4 regions of the Roseibium sp. QJM3NY_11 genome follow, and region 4 is predicted to be linked to each of the others. Evidence: predicted binding sites of a transcription regulator. Region 4 holds the regulator's gene; each other region holds the start of a gene.

Region 1 (5,110 bases), 1.6 Mb from region 4:
GCGGCGTCCAGGTGACCGCGGCGATCCTGGGACAGGCCGATTGCCTGAAAATGATCGACCAGGGCTCCGACGACACCACCAACGCGGTCTCCCTGCGCGGTTTCTTCGAAAAGACGGCCGGGATCCGCACGACCTACGAGACATCGGAGGCGACGATCATCCAGACCCGGCACCGCATTCCGGAAAAGCCGCTCACCGAGGACCAGGTGCTGGTGTTCCAGGTGCCGATCCCCGAACCCTTGCGCTTTCTGGAGCCGCGCGAAACGGAAACCCGCAAGATGCACGCGCTGGAGGACTACGGCCTCATGCATGTGAAACTCTACGAGGACATCGCCAGGAACGGCCACATCGCCACCACCTACGCCTATCCGGTCAAGGTCAACGACCGCTACGTGATGGACCCCTCGCCGACACCGAAATTCGACAATCCGAAGATCGACCGGATGGCCGCGCTCCAGCTCTATGGCGCGGGCCGCGAGAAGCGCATCTATGCCGTTCCGCCCTATACCAAAGTCAAGAGCCTCGACTTCGAGGATTATCCCTTCGAAATCCAGACCTTCGACAAGCCCTGCGGCCTGTGCGGTGCGGAGAATGTCTATCTGGACGAGGTCATCCTCGATGACCGGGGCGGCCGCATGTTCGTCTGTTCAGACAGCGACTATTGCGAGGAACGGCGCGCCGACGGCCATCTCGGCCCGATGGCGGCGGATCCAACCATGGCCGGAATTGGCGGCCACAAGCCGGAGGAGACCGCGCAATGAGCGTCACCCATCCCGAAGACCCGCTGCTGCAGGTCCACAAGGTTACCCGCTATTACGGCGACCGCGTCGGCTGCCTCGATGTTTCGTTCGACCTGTGGCCCGGTGAAGTTCTGGCCATCGTCGGTGAAAGCGGTTCCGGCAAGACCACGCTGCTCAACTGCCTGTCCACGCGCCTTGCCCCGACGGCCGGCGCCATCGAATACCGCATGCGCGACGGTTCCATGCGCAACCTCTACCAGTTGACCGAGGCCGAACGCCGCCTTCTGATGCGCACCGACTGGGGCTTCGTCCACCAGAACGCCGCCGACGGCCTGCGCATGAATGTCTCCGCCGGCGCCAATGTCGGCGAGCGGCTGATGGCCGTCGGCCAGCGGCACTACGGCAACATCCGTTCAACGGCGGACGATTGGCTCGGCCGGGTGGAAATCGACAGCGACCGCATCGACGACGACCCGCGGTCGTTCTCGGGTGGCATGCGCCAGCGCCTGCAGATCGCCCGCAATCTGGTCACCGCGCCGAGACTCGTCTTCATGGACGAGCCAACCGGCGGCCTCAACGTCTCCGTACAGGCCCGGCTTCTGGACCTGCTGCGCCGCCTGGTCGCCGATCTGGGTCTGTCCGTGGTGATCGTCACCCACGACCTTGCCGTTGCCCGGTTGCTGTCCCACCGGATCATGGTGATGCGCCATGGCAATGTCATCGAGACCGGCCTGACCGACCAGGTTCTGGACGACCCGCGCGAGCCCTACACCCAGTTGCTCGTCTCTTCCATTCTCCAGGTGTAAAGGAGGCGTTCGATGCCTGTGCGCTTGTATCTCAACAATGTCGGCAAGTCCTTCACCATGCATCTGCAGGGCGGCACCGTCATTCCCGTGGTTCAGAATGTCGAATTCTCCGTTGATGCCGGCGAATGCGTGGTCCTGGGCGGCCCGTCCGGTGCCGGCAAGAGCTCGATCCTGAAGATGATCTACGGCAACTACCGCTGCGACGAGGGCCAGATCCTGGTCACCGTCGGTGACGGGATTGTCAATGTGGCCGGCGCCGAGCCGCGCCGCATCCTCACCCTGCGTGAAGATACCATCGGCTATGTGAGCCAGTTCCTGCGCACCATCCCGCGTGTTTCGGCGGAGGACGTTGTGGCCGAACCACTGATCGCTCTGGGAACGGATGAAGCCGAGGGCCGCGACACCGCCCGCGCCCTGCTGTCCCGGCTCAATGTGCCCGAGCGCCTGTGGACCCTGCCGCCGGCGACCTTCTCCGGCGGCGAGCAGCAGCGGGTCAACATCGCCCGTGGTTTCATCGCCCATTATCCGGTCCTCCTGCTGGACGAACCGACCGCGTCCCTGGATGCCGCCAACCGGGCGGTGGTCGTGCGGCTGGTGGAGGAAAAAAAGGCCAGGGGCGTCGCCATGGTCGGCATCCTGCACGATCAGGATGTCCGCGAGCAGATCGCCGACCGGATCATCGATGTCACCGGTTTCAGCGCCGAGGCCGCCGCTTGACCAAAATGACGAGGAAAGCCTTGCGGGCGGGTGGAAACTGTCACAGAACGGTCACCACCCGCCGTTAGGCCGTCTTTCCGGCCTCCCGTGAACCGAATGCGAATCCGACCATGCGCTACGCCCTCTATTTTGCCGCCGATGCACACGACCCGCTGATGCAGCTCGGCAATGCCTGGCTCGGCCGCGACCCGGCCACGGGCAAGGCTCTGCCGCAGCCGGCCGTCGCCGGGCTGACAGCGGACAGGGTCCGGGACCTGACGACGGACCCGCGCCGCTACGGGTTTCACGGCACGCTGAAGGCCCCGTTTTCCCTGCGCGGCGACCAGACCGAAGCAGCCCTGCTGCAGGCCTGCGAGCAGTTTGCCGACGAAATCGCGCCCTTCGACATAACGGGCCTGGGCGTCAACCGGCTCGGACGGTTTCTCGCCCTGACACCGGAGCGGGAAGAGCCCGGCCTCAGAGCTTTTGCTGGGCTCTGTGTCCGCCGCTTCGAACCGTTCCGGGCACCGCTTTCGGACGCCGATCTGGAGCGCCGCCGCAACAGCGGTCTGACGGAACGGCAGGACCGGCTCCTGACCCGGTGGGGCTATCCCTACATCTTCGAGGAGTTCCGCTTCCACATGACACTCTCCAGCAAGCTGGAGAACGAAGCAGACATGCGCTGTCTGGCCGAAACGGCCGAAGCCTACTTCGCCAACGTCACCGGCCGCCCGCGCACCTGCAGCCATTTTGCGCTGTATACAGAGGCGGAGCGCGGCGCCCCGTTCCAGGTGCACACGGTCTTTCCACTCAGTGGCTCCGTGTCTCCACTGGACGCCGCAATCGCCCCCCATTCCCCGGCCCCCGATCACCCCACAAACGAGGAACCTGCATGAGCGCGACGCCCCAAGTCTTCAAGAATGCCACCCTCATCCTCGCCGACGAGGTGATTGACGGGTCGCTGACGGTCGGCGAAACCGGCCAGATCTCCGGAACCGGCTCACCGACCGGGGTCGCGGGACATGACTGCGAGGGCGATTATCTGCTGCCGGGCCTTGTCGAACTGCACACCGATCATCTGGAAACCCATTACGCCCCGCGGCCGAAAGTCCGCTGGAACCCGGTGTCCGCGGTGCAGGCCCATGACGCACAGATCGCCTGTTCCGGCATCACCACCGTGTTCGACGCGCTCCGGGTCGGCATGGATGAGGACGCGGATCTGCGCTACCCGGACATGCGCAAGCTGGCCGATGCCATCGAGACAGGCCAGCGCGAAAACCGCCTTCGCGCCGACCATTTCATCCACCTGCGCTGCGAGGTCTCCGCGCCGGACGTTCTGGAGGCCTTCGAGGTGTTCAAGGACGACGACAGCATCCGGCTGATATCGCTGATGGATCACACGCCCGGCCAGCGCCAGTTTGTCTCGCTCGACGCCTACAAGGTCTATTATCAGGGCAAGAAGGGCTTTTCCGACGCCGAAATGGAGGTCTTCATCCGCAGGCGCCAGGAACGCGCAAGCGGTCTGGCCCCGGACAACCGGAAGAAACTGTCCGACATTGCCCAGGCACGCGGCATCGCCATTGCCAGCCACGACGACGCCACCCGCGAACATGTCGACGAGGCCATCGGCCTGCACACCAGGATCGCGGAATTTCCGACCACCGTGGAAGCGGCGAAAGCCTCCCATGACGCCGGCATGGCCGTCCTGATGGGCGCCCCGAACGTGGTGCGCGGCGGCTCCCATTCCGGCAATGTTTCCGCGAAGGAACTCGCCGAAGCCGGCGTGCTCGACGTGCTTTCCTCCGACTATGTGCCGATTTCCCTGCTGCAGGCCGCCTTCCAGCTCGCCGCGGACGTCGAAACGATTTCCCTGCCCGAGGCTGTCAGGACGGTGACCTCCACTCCGGCGGCCGCGATCGGACTCACCGACCGGGGCGCGCTGCAACCGGGTCTGCGCGCCGATCTCATCCAGGTGAAGATGGTCGGCGGCATCCCGATCATTCGCGGCGTCTGGCGCGAGGGTCGACGCGTTGCCTGACGCGGCGGCGGATGCGGCCGGAAAGCCGGGGCCCGAAAGACTGGGCCCCGGACGCATGATTCTCGTCGTCGGACCAAGCGGCGCGGGCAAGGACACGCTGATGGACGCCCTGAAGCAGCGGCTCGACACCCGGGACGACGTGGTCTTTGCACGGCGGGCGATCACCCGTGAGGCGGATGCCGACGCGGAGGATCACGACACCCTGAGCCGCTCCGATTTCGACCGGATGACCGCTGCCGGAGAAGTCGCGCTGGCCTGGGAAGCCCATGGCCTCGGCTACGTCATCCCGCCGGCCTATGACGACTTCATCCGCACCGGCGGCACCGTCATCGCCAACGGCTCCCGGCGTGTGCTGAAACGCGCGGAAGAAAAATACCAGACCGCCATCACCCTGCTGATCACAGCACCCGTTGAAATCCTCGCCGAACGCCTTGCGGCCCGCGGCCGGGAAACCCGAGACGACATAGAACGCCGCCTGAAACGGGCCGATCTGGAACCCGACCGCGTTGCCAACCTGGTCCGCATCGAGAACACCGGCACCGTGGAAAGCGCCGTCAACGAGATGATTTCGGCACTGGGGTTTCATACCAGGGAGCGATGATCTCGCTGCTGGGCAACCCGGAGTTCCGGTTCCAGGCTCCGCCCCTCACCCGGCGCCTGCGCGCCGACCTCTCCCCATGGGAGAGGTTACGCGTGCGGGTGACACATCCATGCCATTCTGACCAGCCTGCTCTTGTCTCAAGCAGAACAAACTGGAAGAAAATTCTCCCTGCAGGGTTCCCTCTCCCATTGGGAGAGGGTCAGGGTGAGGGGAGTAGACTCAACCGGAA
Region 2 (5,110 bases), 2.4 Mb from region 4:
ATGTCATGGTCGAATAGGTTTCTATTTATTGAGGTTGGTATCAGGCGGCAAGCGCTGTCATCAGCATCTGCGGATCAATGTTGCCGCCGGTCAGAACAACCCCCACGGTCTTGCCGGCCAGGGGCAGCTTTCCCGACAGAACGGCGGCGAGCGCCACGGCGCCGCCGGGCTCCACCACGAGTTTCAGCTCCGTGAAGGCAAATGCGACCGCGGCAAGCACTTCCCCGTCCGTCACGGTCACGCCTTCCCCGGCCAGCCGGCGCAGAATGGAAAACCCGATTTCGCCGGGGCTGTCAGACAGAAGCGCGTCGCAGATGGAGCCGGTCTTTGCAGGGTTGGAGAGGATCTCGCCGGCTTCCAGCGAGCGCTTGTAGTCGTCGAACAGGGCCGGCTCGACCGTATGAAAGCGTGTTGCCGGCGATCTGGCGGCCAGCGCAAGCGCGATGCCGCTGGACAGGCCGCCGCCGCCCGTACAGGCCAGAACGTCATCCAGTTGAAGACCGAGCGCAGCCGCCTGGTCAGTCAGTTCCAGCCCGACGGTCCCCTGCCCGGCAATGACCGCCGGATCATTGTATGGATGAACGAAGGTGGCATCGGTCTCCCGGCAAAGCGCTGAGGCAATCACTTCCCGGTCCTCCGTTTCCCTGTCATAGGTCACGACCCTGGCTCCCAGGCCGCGGGTGCGCTCCAGCTTGATCGCGGGGGCGTCAGCAGGCATGACGATGGTCGCCGGCATGCCGAGCAGCCGCGCGCCTGACGCAACGCCCTGGGCGTGATTTCCCGAGGAACAGGCCACCACGCCCTTCGGCCGGTCTTCGGCCGGGATCTGGCAGAGCCGGTTGAACGCACCACGAAACTTGAACGACCCGCTGCGCTGCAGGTTCTCCGGCTTGATCAGCACCCGGGCCGAGGCGCGCTCGTCCAGAAGCGGGTGCCGCAACACCGGTGTCACCAGCGCCTCGCCGCCGATCCGTCCGGCCGCCGCCAGAATATCCTCAAAGGAAACCGCCAGTTCGGAAGTCTTCGGGTTTGCCATCGACAGGCTCCTGTTCCAGGAAAGAGTTACCGGCCGACAGTGATTTCACAGCACGGCACCAGGTGCCAGCAAGAAATTGTCCCGGTGTCAATTTGCCGGATCGGCATTAAAGCCGGGAGCGTGGGGCAAAAGCCCCGGCCCGATTATTCCGCAGCCTTCGCGGCGGCGGAGCGGGCATTGTAGAGATCCCGCGCCTCGATGCAGTTCTCCAGGAACTGGCGCGCACTGGCCGCCCAGGTGTAGTTCATGGCGATTTTCCGGCAATGATCCCGGGGAATGTCCAGGGCCGCTTCGCATGCTTCCCGAAGGTCCTTGGAAAGAACGCCCGAGCCCGTGTCGCCGATGACATCCAATGGCCCCATCACCGGGAAGGCGGCCACCGGAACACCGCAGGCAAGAGCTTCCAGCATCACGTTGCCGAACGTGTCGGTCAGCGAGGGAAACACGAACACATCCGCATCGGAATAATGCCGTGCGAGATCCTCGCCCACCTTCGATCCGGTAAAATGCACACCGGTGTATTCGCGGCGCAGGCTGTCGAGCTGCGGGCCGCCGCCGACCACCACCTTGGAGCCCGGCAGATCGAGATCCAGAAACGCCTTGATGTTCTTTTCGATGGCGACCCGGCCGACATACATGAACACCGGACGCGGCAGGTCGGCGGGCAGGACAGACCCCTCGTAGGGTTTGAACAGCTGCTCGTCCACACCCCGCGACCAGCGCATCAGGTTTTCAAATCCCCGCTCGCGCAGATCCTGTTCGAGAGAGCGCGTCGCCACCATGCAGCCGCTGGCCCCATTGTGGAACCACCGCAGCCAGCTGTAGGACCAGGTCAGCGGGACCGGCAGCCGGGCCGACACATATTCGGGAAAGCGCGTGTGGTAGCTGGTGGTAAACGGCCGGCCGGTCTTCTTGGCGACACTCGCCGCGAGCATTCCGAGCGGTCCCTCGGTCGCGATATGCAGATGCTCGCAGCCGTAGTCCTCGATCTTGCGCCGCACGATGCCGCGATGGGTCAGGGACAGCCGGATTTCCGGATATGTCGGACAGGGAAGTGTCTTGAACTCCAGCGGCGACAGAAATTCGACACGCACGCCGATCGCCTCGAGTTCTTCCGCCGTACGTTCCAGCGACCGGACCACACCGTTTATCTGCGGATGCCAGGCATCCGTTACAATCAGGATCGAACTCATGCGGCGACCGGTGCTTCCTTGGATTTCACCGGCGCGGCTGTCGCCTGGGTATTGTCCACCCATCGGATCACCTCAAACGTACCATCGTGGTGTTCGGCAACGGCCGTGCAGCTTTCGACCCAATCGCCTGTATTGATATAGTGGATACCGTTCATGTCGCGGTCGGCGGCATGATGAATGTGCCCGCAGATCACGCCGTCCACGCCCTGCCGGCGCGCTTCGTCGGACAGGGCCTCTTCGAAACGCCCGATGAAACTCACGGCGTTTTTCACTTTCAGCTTTGCCCAGGCCGACAGCGACCAGTAGGTCAGACCGAGCCGGCGGCGCACGAAATTCACCCAGGTGTTGATGCCAAGGGCGCTCACATAGGCCTTGTCACCGAAAAAGGCCAGCCACTTGGCATGGCGGATGACCACGTCGAACTGGTCTCCGTGGATCACCAGGTAGCGTTTGCCGTTGGCGGCTTCGTGCACGATGCTGTCTGCGACCTCGACCCCGCCAAAATGGGTCCCGAGAAAACTGCGCAGGAACTCGTCGTGATTGCCCGGAATATAGACGATCCGCGCGCCCTTGCGGCCCTTGCGGAGGATCTTCTGGACGACGTCATTGTGTGCCTGGGGCCAGTACCAGGCGCGTTTCAGGCGCCAGCCGTCCGCGATGTCTCCGACCAGATAGAGGGTCTCTGCATCATAGTCCTTCAGAAAGTCGAGCAACAGCTCCGCCTGGCACCCGCGCGTACCAAGATGAACATCTGAAAGAAACAAGGCCCGATAATGTCGCGAAGCCTCAGCGGTCGACATGGCGCATCTCCAAAATCCTGTTGGGGCGCTATAGACGCGATTCAGGTATCACTATTATGACAACGCGGGAACCGCCAGGGCCGGGTTTGTCTTCCACCGGAATGATTAGAAACTCTTGCCCCTGGGGAATGGCACAGGTCTATCGGCTGCCCGCGCGTGTGAAATCTTGTCGGGTCTGCCCCCCGCTTGCGGCATGACCTTGCCTCCCTGCACCCGTCCCCCTTGAACCGGGTCCCTCATCTGCCGCCTTGCTGCCGCGCTGCGGGTTTGACAGCTCCCGCTTCGGGGGTCACATAGGGACCCACAACCATCACGAAGGAGATCGGTCATGGAGCTTGGCCTGAAAGGCAAGAAGGCAATCGTGTGCGCATCCAGCCGCGGACTGGGCAGAGGCTGCGCCGAAGCACTGGCGGAAGCGGGCTGCTCGATCGTTCTGAACGGACGTGACGAGGCGGCTCTGGCAGCGACACGCAGCACCATCGAGGATCGATTCGGTGTTGAGGTGCGCGTCGTGGCGGCCGATGTTTCCACCCGTGCGGGACAAGAGGCTCTGCTGTCCGCCTGCCCCGAGCCCGATATCCTGATCAACAACAATGGCGGACCGCCCCGCAAGGACTATACGGAACTTGATCGCGAAGCGCTTCTGGAAGGGGCCCTCCAGAACTTCGTGACCCCGGTCGAACTGATCCAGGCCGTCACGCCGGGGATGAAGCAACGCGGCTTCGGGCGCATCGTCAACGTCACCTCGCTGTCGGTGAGGATGCCGATCGAGGGCCTTGACCTGTCCAGCGGGGCCCGGGCCGGACTGACCGCGTTTCTGGCCGGCGTCTGCCGCCAGCTCGCCCCTCACGGTATTACCGTCAACAATCTGCTGCCCGGCAAGATGGACACGGACCGCCTCAAGGGCGGTTTTGCCCGTGCGGCCGAGCAAAGCGGCCGCAGCATCGACGAGGTTCGGGCCGAACAGGCTGCCGAGATCCCCGCGCGGCGTTTCGGAACGGCGGAGGAGTTCGGCCAGACCTGCGCCTTCCTGTGCTCCCGCCAGGCCGGCTACATCACCGGCCAGAACATCCTGCTGGACGGCGGGCTGTTTCCCTCGGCCTTCTGAGACCCAATGCCGTCCATCGAAACGCGAAAGGCCGGGGAACACCCCGGCCTTCCTTGTTTTCGTGACCGTGAGGATTCGGTTCAGAACTTGTAGCGCAGCGATGCGGAGACAATGTTCACATGGCTGTCGACATCAGCCGCGTAGGTGCCGAAGGTCGAATTGTAGTCCTGATGGTCCGCATCGATGTTGATACTCGTCGATTCCGGGATGATGTGGGTGTAGCCCAGATCAACGGACAGATTCTGGTTGAAGTTGTAGCTGGCACCGGCGGACAGCCACCAGCGATTGTTGTCCGGCAGGCGGGTCGAGCGGATTTCCTCGTCGATCGGGGAAATTTCATACCCCAGACCGGCGCGCAAGGTGAGCTTCTCGTTGAAGTCGTACTCGCCGCCAAGCGAGAAGAACCAACCGTCATCATAGTTGAAATGCAGGGTGGTCAGCGTGGCGCCGGTTGCGTCGGAGGTCGCCCGCGGCGATTTCAGCCGGCTCCAGTTGGTCCATTCGACGGTTCCCAGAACCCGGAACTTGTCGGTCAGCCGCTGTTTGGCGGAGATGTTGACCATATCCGGCGTCACCACGCCAAGCCCGATCGCACTTCTGGTCCCGCTGGCGAACAGGTCGCCTTCCAGATCGTGACCGACACCAGAGCGGTAGCCGATGCCAATTTCGGTGCCTTCGAAGGGGCGCACGGTCAGACCGGCCGTGACACCGAAACCGATGCTGTCGCCCTTGATCTCGTTCGACCGCGGAAAGCCTGCGCCCGAGGTCGCATCGGCGGACTTCAGGGAGACGTTCAAGATACTGAACCTGGACGCCGACCGCGACCGTGACCATGTCGTTGATCTGATAGGCGATGGCCGGGTTCACGTTCAGGGAAAAGACCGAGGACGACCTTGAATAGAACTGGCCGGCCCAGTTCAGATCGGGTTTGGTGGACAGACCGAAGGGCGCATTGATGCCGACACCGAAGATC
Region 3 (5,110 bases), 640 kb from region 4:
GGACCCAGTCCGGCAAGTCATCTGTTTCGTAGGTCGCCCTGCGTTCGCCCTCGACCGACACTTCCATGAGGTCGCGGCGGAGCAACTTGGTGACGTGCACCTTGTAGGCGACGGAGTCCGTTGCCAGGATCGCCGCCCGCTCCGGCCGGGCCTTGGCGAGCAGATCCGGCACGCCGAACGCAAACCAGGTGTATGCAAGATACATGAGGATCGCGACGGGAAAGCCAACGGTGACCCAGGCGCGGCGGCGCACGATCTGGAACACGGCGCTGCGGTCAAAGACCGGTTCATTGAGCGTGTCGACAGCCATTTCGAAACTCCTCAATGGGCCCGGCCGGCGCCGACAAGCTTGCCGCGCAGGTAGGACGATGTCTGGTCGATGAGCATGATGGTCAGGAAGAGAAGCACGAAGATCGCCGCTGTCTCATCCCCGGCGCCCTGCCCCCAGCCGATGGTGCGGCGCAGCTCCTGGCCGATCCCGCCGGCACCGACGAAGCCGAGAATGGCGGATGCGCGCACGTTGATCTCCAGGCGGAGCAGAAAATAGCTCAGGTAATTCGGCGCCACCTGCGGCATGACCGCGTACCGGACCCGTTGCAACCAGTTGGCGCCGCAGGCGGACAGGCCCTCGATCGGCTTGCGGTCGATGTTCTCGTTGACCTCGGAGAACAGCTTGCCCAGCGCGCCGGCTGTGTGAAACGCCACCGCGATCATGGCGGGGATCGGGCTGGACCCGAGCACAAAAATCAGGAAGAGCGCGACGATCAGCTCCGGGAACGCGCGCATGATGTCCATCATGCGCCTGACCACCGGAATCAGCGGTCCCCAACTGTCCACGTTGCGCGTCGACGCCATTGCGAAAACCACCGCGATCGCTCCGCCCAGCAGTGTGGCAACAGCAGCAATGTTCAGGGTCTCCAGCATGGCCGGAATGTATTGGATGATCAGCCCGAAGAACGCCGGACCGGCTTGCCAGGCCTCGACGACGATCTCGCCGGGATAGTCGAAAAACTTGGACAGTCCCTGCAGAAAACCGCCGGAGTTCATCTCATTGGATTTCGAATATCCGGAGACGACCACGGCCACAACCAGCAACACGCCCATCAGGGAGTAAAGCTGCCGGCGCTTGCGCAGTGTCAGGATTTCCTGTTCGAGAGCGGCAACGGCCATTACCGGATTCCTTTGGCGGTGATCTCTGGGGTCTGTGGACAATCAGGATTTGGAAGAGGTTAGGATGCAAAACGCGGGCCGAGATCGGCCCGCGTCCGGGTTCCTGAGAACCGATCAGTTTGCGTTTTTCGCCTTACGGGCTGCGATGATGTTCTCGTAAGCTTCATGGGTGATCGGCATGAAGCCCTTGGTCTCACCGGCCGCGATGTTGTAAGCGCAGTCCGGGTCGATCGAGTTCATGGAAGCGATCAGGCCGGTCATCTTCAGCTTGACGTCTTCCGGCAGGTTCTTGGCCAGAACGATCGGGCCTTCCGGGATCACCGGAGACTGCCAGATCTGACGCATTTCGGTCATGTCGACCAGGCCGGCATCGGATGCCTTGCGCAGGGCGCCGGAATTGTAGCCGTCTTCCCATTCGCCAAGGCCGTCGGCCCAGGTCACGCCGGCGTCGATGTCACCGTTGGCAACGGCAATGATGGTCTGCTCGTGACCGCCGGTGAAGACCACGTCGCCGAAGTATTCGCCCGGCTTCATGGAGTAGCCTTCCTGCGGGATGGCGATGGACGGGATCAGGTAACCGGATGTGGAGTTCGGATCACCGAAGCCGAATACCTTGCCCTTCATGTCGTCCAGCGAGTTGATCTCGTTGTCGACGCGGGCAAAACCGACGGAATAGTAGCCGTAGCCACCGTCAACGTTGACCTTGACCAGAACCGGGTCAACGGCTTCCGGGTCCGTCAGGAAGACCTTCGCGTAGCCGGAAGCGCCCAGCCATGCCAGGTCGAGATTGCCGCCGAGCAGGCCTTCGATGACGCCGTTGTAGTCGGCCGGAGCGAACAGCTTGACCGGAACGCCGAGAAGGTCGGCTGATTTCTGCTCGAGGCACTCATAGGCGCGCAGACGGTCAGAGGCGTTTTCGCCGCCCAGGATGCCGATGCGGAATTCGGTGATTTCTTCCGCGCCTGCAACAGAGGCATTCAGGGCGATCATGCTCACCGCAGCAAGTGTGGCGGCTTTAACAAGGATTTTCATTTGGGACACTCTCCGAGAGTTCTCAATCGCGATGACATTGAAGGGTGTGCAGCCGGATCAGACCGCTGCTGCCGCCGGGGCCATCACGCCGGCGGATTCTTTGGAGCCGGCAGTGCCGGCATCGATGGACGTGGAGGTCGCAGCCTCGTTGAAGCTTTCGTCGGCTCCGTAGATCTCGCGGGCGGCACCGGTCGTCAGTTCGTCCGGTTTGCCGTCGAATACGATCAGGCCGTCGCGCATACCGATGACGCGGTCGCAATAGCTGCGTGCCGTGTCGAGCGTGTGCAAATTGCAGATGACGACCTTGTTGTCGCGCTCGTGGATCTCGCGCAGCGCGTCCATGACGATCTTGGCATTCATCGGGTCGAGCGAGGCAATCGGCTCGTCGGCCAGGATCATGTGCGGATCCTGCATCAGCGCCCGCGCGATCGCCACGCGCTGCTGCTGGCCGCCGGACAGTTCCTCGGCGCGTTTGGTCGCCTCCTGGACAATCCCCAGCCGGTCCAGGGCGGCGAGCGCGGTGTTGACGTCCTCGGCGCTGAAAATATTGCAGAGACTTTTCAAGGTGCCGTGGCCATTGAGCCGGCCGAGCATCACGTTGGTGACCACGTCAAGGCGCGGGACCAGGTTGAATTGCTGGAACACCATGGCGCAGTCGCGCTGCCAGCGGCGCTTCATGCCGCCCTTGAGGCTGAGAATGTCCCGGCCCTCGAACAGGATCTTTCCGGAGCTGGCCGGGGTCAGCCTGTTGATCATGCGAAGCAGCGTCGATTTGCCGGCGCCGGAGCGGCCGATGATACCGACCATCTGCGGCTGGCCGATTTCAAAGCTCACATTATCGACCGCGGTCCGAGACCCGAAGTTCTTGGTGACTTCCTGAAAGTGAATCACGCGTCAGCCCTGTCCGTGTTTGTTCGTCTTGCTGCGCGACAAGAGCCACCGGACCATTGCAGTAAAATGACAGTCACTTGACCAAACCGTCAAAAATTGATGACAGTTCAGTGACGCCCCTGCCCTGAAACCATGCAAACCGGCTGCGGGCGGCGAAATCCGGCAATTCGGGCAATATCTTCCTGAAGATCGCCATTGCGGTGATTTGCCCAATATTCCCGCAGCGCCTGGAGCACTTCTGCGCGGCCGGGCCACTTTCCCCGCGGTTTCCCAATTGTGAAAAAAGCGCGGCCGGTCACTGATCTGTCATCAGGTTGTCACCATTTTCGTTTCCGCCACCGCTAGAACACGGCGTTGCAACAGCCAAGACAGCAGATGGAGCTCCCATGTCCGCGCCCTCCCGAAAACCGTCCCTGACCGAAGCACCGAATGTTCACCCCGAGGCCAGTGTGCTGGACTGCGACCTGGGCATATGGACGGAGGTGGGCGCGCGCACGGACATGCGGGAGAGCCGGATGGGAGACTATTCCTATATCGTCCAGGACGGGGACGTGGTCTGGTCGACGATCGGGAAGTTCTGCTCCATCGCACGCCGGGTCCGCCTCAATCCGGGCAATCACGCAACATGGCGCGCCTCCCAGCACCATTTCACCTATCGTGCCGCCGCCTACGGCCTGGGCGAGGACGATGCCGACTTCTTTCAGTGGCGCAAGGATGACTGGGTGACCATCGGCCACGACGTCTGGATCGGACACAATGTGACCGTTCTTGCCGGTGTCACCATCGGCACGGGCGCGATTATCGCAGCGGGCGCCGTGGTGTCCAAGGATGTGGCGCCCTATACGGTTGTCGGTGGCGTCGCCGCCAAACCGATCAAGCGGCGGTTCACCGAAGCCCAGGAAGAGGCGCTGCTCGGCATTTCCTGGTGGGACTGGAACCACCTCCAGCTCAAGGCCCGGCTGCCGGATTTCCGACTGCTGTCCATAGATGCGTTTATCGAAAAATACAGTGAGGCCGAGTAACCTGTCGACGGCGAGAGACAGCTTGACCATCTGCCCGGGACAATTATCCTCGTTCACACGGGCAAAGTCCGCCCTCCCTTTCGCAAACTGGCCAGGTCGGCTTCATGGCGTCGATTACGCGCATAATTCTTTACGTCAAGGATATGGACCGCAGCGCAGCGTTCTACGCGCTGCATTTTGGTTTTTCCGTTCTCCAATCGCCTTCGGACAGGATCACGGAACTCATACCCGCTGACGGCGGAGCACGTCTTCTTTTGCACAAGGCGGGTAAAGCACAGAAACTGGGGCAAGTTCTGGTCAGGCTGGTCTTTGACATCGAGGATATTCCGGGTTTCTGCGAAACGGCCAAGAACAACGGACTTGTCTTTGGATCTCCTCATCAGGCGGACGAATATCAATTCGCCAATGCCAAGGACCCGGACGGCAATTCCCTGCAAGTGTCCAGCCGGGCCTTTCGGGATCCGGGTATCAGCTAAGCGCTTTCCGATTTTCCTGGCCTGTCTGATGGCCTTGAACGGCTTGCCCGGCAAGGTGCGCCGAGCATGCGACACAACGCTTCCGACAGGGCTTTCAAGCCACTCGAAGCAAGCGGACGCAATTGAAAAGATATCCGTATGGGCCGGAAAAAGGGCTCAATATGCTCAAAAACCACTCAATGGCCTGTTTCGTTTGTCTGGGGAAAGGACGAGACCCAAGGCAGCGTTTGCAATGCAATTGCGTTCGGGCCAGATCCTGAATTCAAACTAACGCAACATGCCCTGGCGTCCGTGAACACTCTGCCTCTGCCCGGACCAACGGCGATAGATCGTGCCGCGCAGGGAGGCCGGCAGGAGGCCGAGCGCGCCGACGGCTGCCGACATGGATCCAGGGAAGGCTGTTTCCGTGCGTCCCGAAGATGCCGCCCTGACGATGTTGCGCGCGGCCTGCCGCGGCGCCATGCTGAACGGCCGCCAGGAGCTGTTTTCCGCCATGCCCCGGCTCAGGAAGCCCGGCAG
Region 4 (5,110 bases):
ACATCAACGGCCGCGTGACACGCGAGAACATGACCGACAGCCGGTTCCTGCAGGCGAGCGATCTGGATCTTGTCGACAATCTGGTTGAGGCGGGTGTCATCACCAACGTCTTCAACTGGAACTTCATCACCGGTGCGGATTCGGGCGTGGACAATCCGGGCGGCGCCGGCATCGGCGCGTCCGTTGTCGGCTCGTTCTTCATGATGCTGGTGGTCCTGTTCCTGTCCCTGCCGATCGGTGTGGCCGCGTCCATCTACCTGGAGGAATTCGCGCCGCAGAACAGGTTCACGGACATGATCGAAGTGAACATTTCCAACCTGGCGGCCGTCCCCTCGATCGTGTTCGGTATTCTGGGTCTGGCGGTTTTCATCCAGTTCATGCACCTGCCGCAGTCCGCACCGCTTGTGGGCGGGCTGGTGCTGACGCTGATGACCCTGCCGACGATCATCATCTCGACCCGGGCTTCGCTGAAAGCGGTGCCGCCGAGCATTCGGGACGCCGCGCTCGGGGTTGGGGCGTCCAAGATGCAGGCCATCTTTCATCATGTCCTGCCTCTGGCCATGCCCGGCATCCTGACCGGCACCATCATCGGTCTGGCGCAGGCACTCGGTGAAACGGCACCGCTGCTGCTGATCGGCATGGTCGGCTTCGTGGCACGCGGATACCCTGAAGGTATCGTGGCAGGCTTCACCGATCCGAACTCGGCAATGCCGGCGCAGATCTACACATGGGCCGCGCGCGCCGACTATGCATTTTACGAAAAAGCCTGGGGTGGAATCATCGTGCTTCTGGTGTTCCTCCTCACCATGAACGTTCTCGCGGTCATCCTGCGCCGCCGGTTCGAGCGCCGCTGGTAAGGGATGATCCGATGAACGAGATGCCGAATATTGAACAGGCGAAAAACATGATCGACAGCAAGATTTCCGCAAAAAAAGTGCAAGTCTATTATGGCGACACACACGCCATCAAGGACGTGGACATTGAAATTCAACCACGTTCGGTCACCGCCTTCATCGGTCCGTCCGGGTGTGGCAAGTCGACGTTCCTGCGGACCATCAACCGTATGAACGACACGATCGACATCTGCCGGGTGGAAGGGTCGATCAAGATCGACGGCGAGGATATCTACGATCCGAAGGTGGACCCGGTGCAGCTGCGCGCCAAGGTCGGCATGGTGTTCCAGAAGCCGAACCCGTTTCCGAAGTCGATCTACGACAATGTAGCCTATGGTCCGCGCATTCACGGACTTGCAAAGAACAAGACCGATCTGGACGAAATCGTTTCCTCCAGCCTTCAGAAAGCCGGTCTTTGGGAAGAAGTGAAGAACCGCCTGGACGAGCCGGGCACCGGCATGTCCGGTGGTCAGCAGCAGCGTCTGTGCATTGCCCGTGCGATCGCCGTCAGCCCGGAAGTGATCCTGATGGATGAGCCGTGTTCGGCGCTTGATCCGATCGCCACGGCCAAGGTGGAAGAACTGATCGACGAACTGCGCGAGAACTTCACGATCGTGATCGTGACGCACTCCATGCAGCAGGCCGCCCGCGTGTCTCAGCGTACCGCATTCTTCCACCTCGGCGTGCTGGTTGAGGAAGGTCTGACAGAAGACATCTTCACCAATCCGAAAGACAAACGTACACAGGACTACATCACTGGCCGCTTCGGCTAGGCGATTTCCGTAAATCTCAAGGGGACTACAGAATGGCTGAACATACAGTCTCGGCTTATGATGAAGAACTGACGGCCATGGCCGGCAAGGTCGCCGAAATGGGTGGACTGGCCGAAAAGGCGTTTGCCGACGCCATTTCCGCACTGGTTTCCCAGGATTTGGAGCTGGCGAGGTCGACGATCGACAAGGACGCCCGTCTGGACCGTCTTCAGCAGGAAGTCGAAAGCAAGCTGATCGAGTTGATCGCGCGCCGTCAACCGATGGGCCAGGACCTTCGCGAGATCACCGCGGCAACCCGCATCTCCAACGATCTGGAGCGTGTCGGTGATCTGGCGAAGAACGTCGCCAAACGGGCCATCGCGATCGACAGCGACCTGCAGTCCAAGAAGCTTGCGATCGGTGTCGAGCACATGACGGAGCTTGCCCTCGCGCAGCTCAAGCGGGTGCTGGATGCCTATGCGCGCAAGGACGCGGAGGAAGCCCGCCGCGTACAGGAAGCCGACGCGGAAATCGACGCCATCTATACGTCTTTGTTCCGCGAGCTGCTGACCTACATGATGGAAGATCCGCGGGTGATCACCCAATGCGTCCATCTGCTGTTCTGCGCAAAGAACATCGAGCGGATCGGCGATCATGCGACCAACATTGCCGAGAACGTCTATTACATGGTCACAGGCGACCGTTTGCCGGAAGACCGTGCGAAAGTCGACGAAACCGGCGCCTAGGTCACCAAAGGTTCAATCGGAAGCGAACGGACACCCGAATGTTGACCGGGTCACAAGTCGCAAAGCATTTCGTGCCCGGTCAGACGCAAGCACGATACGTAAGGTTCCGTCGAGATTGATCACGGAAAAAGAACCGGCCGGCGCCAGGTCAGGGACCTGTTGCGCCGGTTGCCGAAATTGGAGCGAGATGTATGCCGAAGGTGCTCATCGTTGAAGACGAAGAACCCCTCAGCCTTCTACTAAGATACAATCTGGAAGCAGAGGGCTACGCTGTCGAAGCGTGTGTCCGGGGTGACGAGGCCGAAATCCGGCTTCGGGAAAGCCAGCCCGACCTTCTTCTGCTCGACTGGATGCTGCCGGGGTTGTCAGGCATCGAGCTGTGCCGCAGGCTGCGCGCACGCGAGGACACGGAGCGGCTGCCCGTGATCATGCTCACGGCGCGGGGTGAAGAAGCGGAGCGAATTCGGGGCTTGTCCACCGGCGCCGACGATTATGTCGTCAAGCCGTTCTCCGTACCGGAATTGATGGCGCGCGTGCGGGCGATCCTGCGCCGGGCCAGTCCGGAAGTGGTCTCCACCATGCTGCGGTCCGGAGACATCGAGCTGGACCGGGAAACCCACCGTGTGCGTCGCAATGCCAAGGAAATCCACCTGGGTCCGACAGAATTCCGGCTGCTGGAATTCCTGATGACGTCTCCGGGCCGGGTGTTCTCCCGCGAGCAGTTGCTGGACGGTGTCTGGGGTCATGACGTCTACGTCGACGAACGCACGGTCGATGTGCATGTCGGCCGTTTGCGCAAGGCTCTCAACAAGGGCAAGGCCAAGGACCCGATCCGGACCGTCCGGGGTGCGGGCTATGCCTTCAACGATCAGTTCACCGTCTCCGCCTGAAACGCGGCAGCCTGATACGAAAAAACCCGCCATGTCGGCGGGTTTTTGCTGTATGGGAACGCGATGTCTGCGGTCAGCCCGCCTGGGCGACAACCTTGCGATCGCGGCGGCGGTCGGCCATGGGCTGGTAGGCGATCTTGCAGTGATGGGTGCAATAGGGAACGCTGGGGTCGGACTGGCGGCCGCAGAAATAGAAATCATCGGTCGCCGGATCGCCGATCGGCCATTTGCAGGTCCGCTCCGTAAGCGTCAGAATACTTGCCCGCTGCGAGATCGGCACAAGATCCGCAATCGGCTCAACGGCCGGCTTGGGTACGATGGCCGGGGCCGGAGCAAAATCTGCTTTCAGCGCCGTCGCGCCGATGGATTGCGGTTGCTGGGCGGGTCTCTTCGGCGTTGCGGCACCGGTCGAAGCGGGACGGGCCCGCCGCGGCTTCGCGCTGGAAGAGGTTGATTTGGCCCGGCCGGACAGGCCCAGACGGTGCACCTTGCCGATGACGGCGTTGCGCGTGACACCACCCAGCTCGCCTGCGATCTGGCTCGCGCTCAATCCGTCGCTCCAAAGCTTCTTGAGAAGCTCAACCCGGTCGTTTGTCCAACTCATTGCCGCACCCTTTTCTTGGGCTGCCCTGCAGCCATTAACCTCGTGTTAAGCGCACGTAGTCGCGCCTAAGGATGGCATATCTAGTGCCTCTTGATGATTTGCCGCACGAGATCTCGTGTGTGATGTCCCAGAGGTTACAATAACGTTAATTTGTCAGGCAACCGTTCACCCAAATCCAGTTGGGGATGAACCGACTTTTCCCCAATTATGGCGAGGTACTTGAGAATTTTGAGGAATTTGCCATTCGCGCGCTGTCGGAGCGCCGCGGCGCATTTCCATTGACAGTCCATGGTGGGGGCAGTGTATAAGAAAACTGCTGCGTGCCGCCTTATCGGGCGGCACGTTGCGTTTTGGCCGGGCGCACCGTTTGCAGGTGCCTTGCGGCGTCACGGTGACGCTGAAGAATCGGCCGTTTTTGAGGAGTTCAACGAGGTTATGTCCGCGACCGCATTGTTCGGGAATTACGCAAGATCGGAACTGGCATTCGATCACGGGGAAGGTGTCTGGCTGGTGACGGCAGACGGCCGACGATTCCTCGATTGCGGCTCCGGGGTTGCGGTGAACGCGCTCGGACACAGCCACCCACATCTGGTCAAGGCGCTGCAGGAGCAGGCCGGCAAGCTCTGGCACGTTTCCAACCTGCACCAGATCCCGGAAGGGGAACGCCTGGCCCGGCGGCTGTGCGAGGCGACATTTGCCGAAAAGGTGCTGTTCGTGAACTCCGGTGCGGAAGCCATGGAAGCCGCGATCAAATGCGCGCGCCGGTATCACTATGACAACGGTCAGCCCGAACGGTTCCATATCGTCACCTTCGAGGGGGCCTTCCACGGCCGGACGATTGCGACCATCGCTGCCGGCGGCCAGGCCAAGTACCTGGAAGGCTTCGGCCCGAAGGCGCCTGGTTTCGACCAGGTGCCCGTCGGCGATATCGACGCGCTGAAGGCCGCGATCGGACCGCAGACGGCGGCAATCGCGATCGAGCCCATCCAGGGCGAAGGCGGTATCCGCGAGATCCCCGCCGAATTCCTGCGAGCCGTCCGCAAGCTCTGCGACGAAAACGGCCTGTTGCTGATCTATGACGAGATCCAGACCGGTGTCGGACGGACGGGCCAGTTGTTCGCGCACCAGTGGAGCGGTGTCGAGCCGGACCTGATGGCGATTGCCAAGGGCATCGGCGGCGGCTTTCCCATGGGCGCCTGTCTGGCAACCGCCGAAACGGCCGCTG

The links. Region 4 encodes PhoB, which activates phosphate uptake and scavenging genes when phosphate is short. Its sites were predicted from a motif close to TGTCATNNANCTGTCAT; they were not measured.
Region 1: the regulator PhoB is predicted to act here: its motif matches at 2,302-2,318, upstream of AC0VX3_RS02590 (DUF1045 domain-containing protein).
Region 2: the regulator PhoB is predicted to act here: its motif matches at 3,075-3,091, upstream of AC0VX3_RS10585 (UDP-2,3-diacylglucosamine diphosphatase).
Region 3: the regulator PhoB is predicted to act here: its motif matches at 3,193-3,209, upstream of phnC (phosphonate ABC transporter ATP-binding protein).

Annotation. Positions count from the first base shown of each region.
Region 1 is NZ_CM149660.1:567,577-572,686, reverse strand. It holds gene AC0VX3_RS02605 (alpha-D-ribose 1-methylphosphonate 5-phosphate C-P-lyase PhnJ) at 1-761, shown strand, start outside; gene phnK (phosphonate C-P lyase system protein PhnK) at 758-1,546, shown strand; gene phnL (phosphonate C-P lyase system protein PhnL) at 1,559-2,263, shown strand; gene AC0VX3_RS02590 (DUF1045 domain-containing protein) at 2,374-3,138, shown strand; gene AC0VX3_RS02585 (alpha-D-ribose 1-methylphosphonate 5-triphosphate diphosphatase) at 3,135-4,280, shown strand; gene phnN (phosphonate metabolism protein/1,5-bisphosphokinase (PRPP-forming) PhnN) at 4,336-4,881, shown strand.
Region 2 is NZ_CM149660.1:2,302,864-2,307,973, reverse strand. It holds gene AC0VX3_RS10595 (threonine ammonia-lyase) at 41-1,036, opposite strand; gene AC0VX3_RS10590 (glycosyltransferase family 4 protein) at 1,180-2,229, opposite strand; gene AC0VX3_RS10585 (UDP-2,3-diacylglucosamine diphosphatase) at 2,226-3,029, opposite strand; gene AC0VX3_RS10580 (SDR family oxidoreductase) at 3,358-4,137, shown strand; gene AC0VX3_RS10575 (OmpP1/FadL family transporter) at 4,218-4,934, opposite strand; partial or broken gene AC0VX3_RS10570 (OmpP1/FadL family transporter) at 4,993-5,110, opposite strand, start outside.
Region 3 is NZ_CM149660.1:4,075,219-4,080,328, forward strand. It holds gene phnE (phosphonate ABC transporter, permease protein PhnE) at 1-310, opposite strand, end outside; gene phnE (phosphonate ABC transporter, permease protein PhnE) at 322-1,170, opposite strand; gene phnD (phosphonate ABC transporter substrate-binding protein) at 1,285-2,202, opposite strand; gene phnC (phosphonate ABC transporter ATP-binding protein) at 2,260-3,093, opposite strand; gene AC0VX3_RS18685 (DapH/DapD/GlmU-related protein) at 3,480-4,115, shown strand; gene AC0VX3_RS18690 (VOC family protein) at 4,220-4,591, shown strand; gene AC0VX3_RS18695 (SDR family NAD(P)-dependent oxidoreductase) at 4,859-5,110, opposite strand, start outside.
Region 4 is NZ_CM149660.1:4,716,241-4,721,350, reverse strand. It holds gene pstA (phosphate ABC transporter permease PstA) at 1-857, shown strand, start outside; gene pstB (phosphate ABC transporter ATP-binding protein PstB) at 869-1,666, shown strand; gene phoU (phosphate signaling complex protein PhoU) at 1,699-2,391, shown strand; gene phoB (phosphate regulon transcriptional regulator PhoB) at 2,583-3,281, shown strand; gene AC0VX3_RS21620 (GcrA family cell cycle regulator) at 3,355-3,885, opposite strand; gene AC0VX3_RS21615 (acetylornithine transaminase) at 4,321-5,110, shown strand, end outside.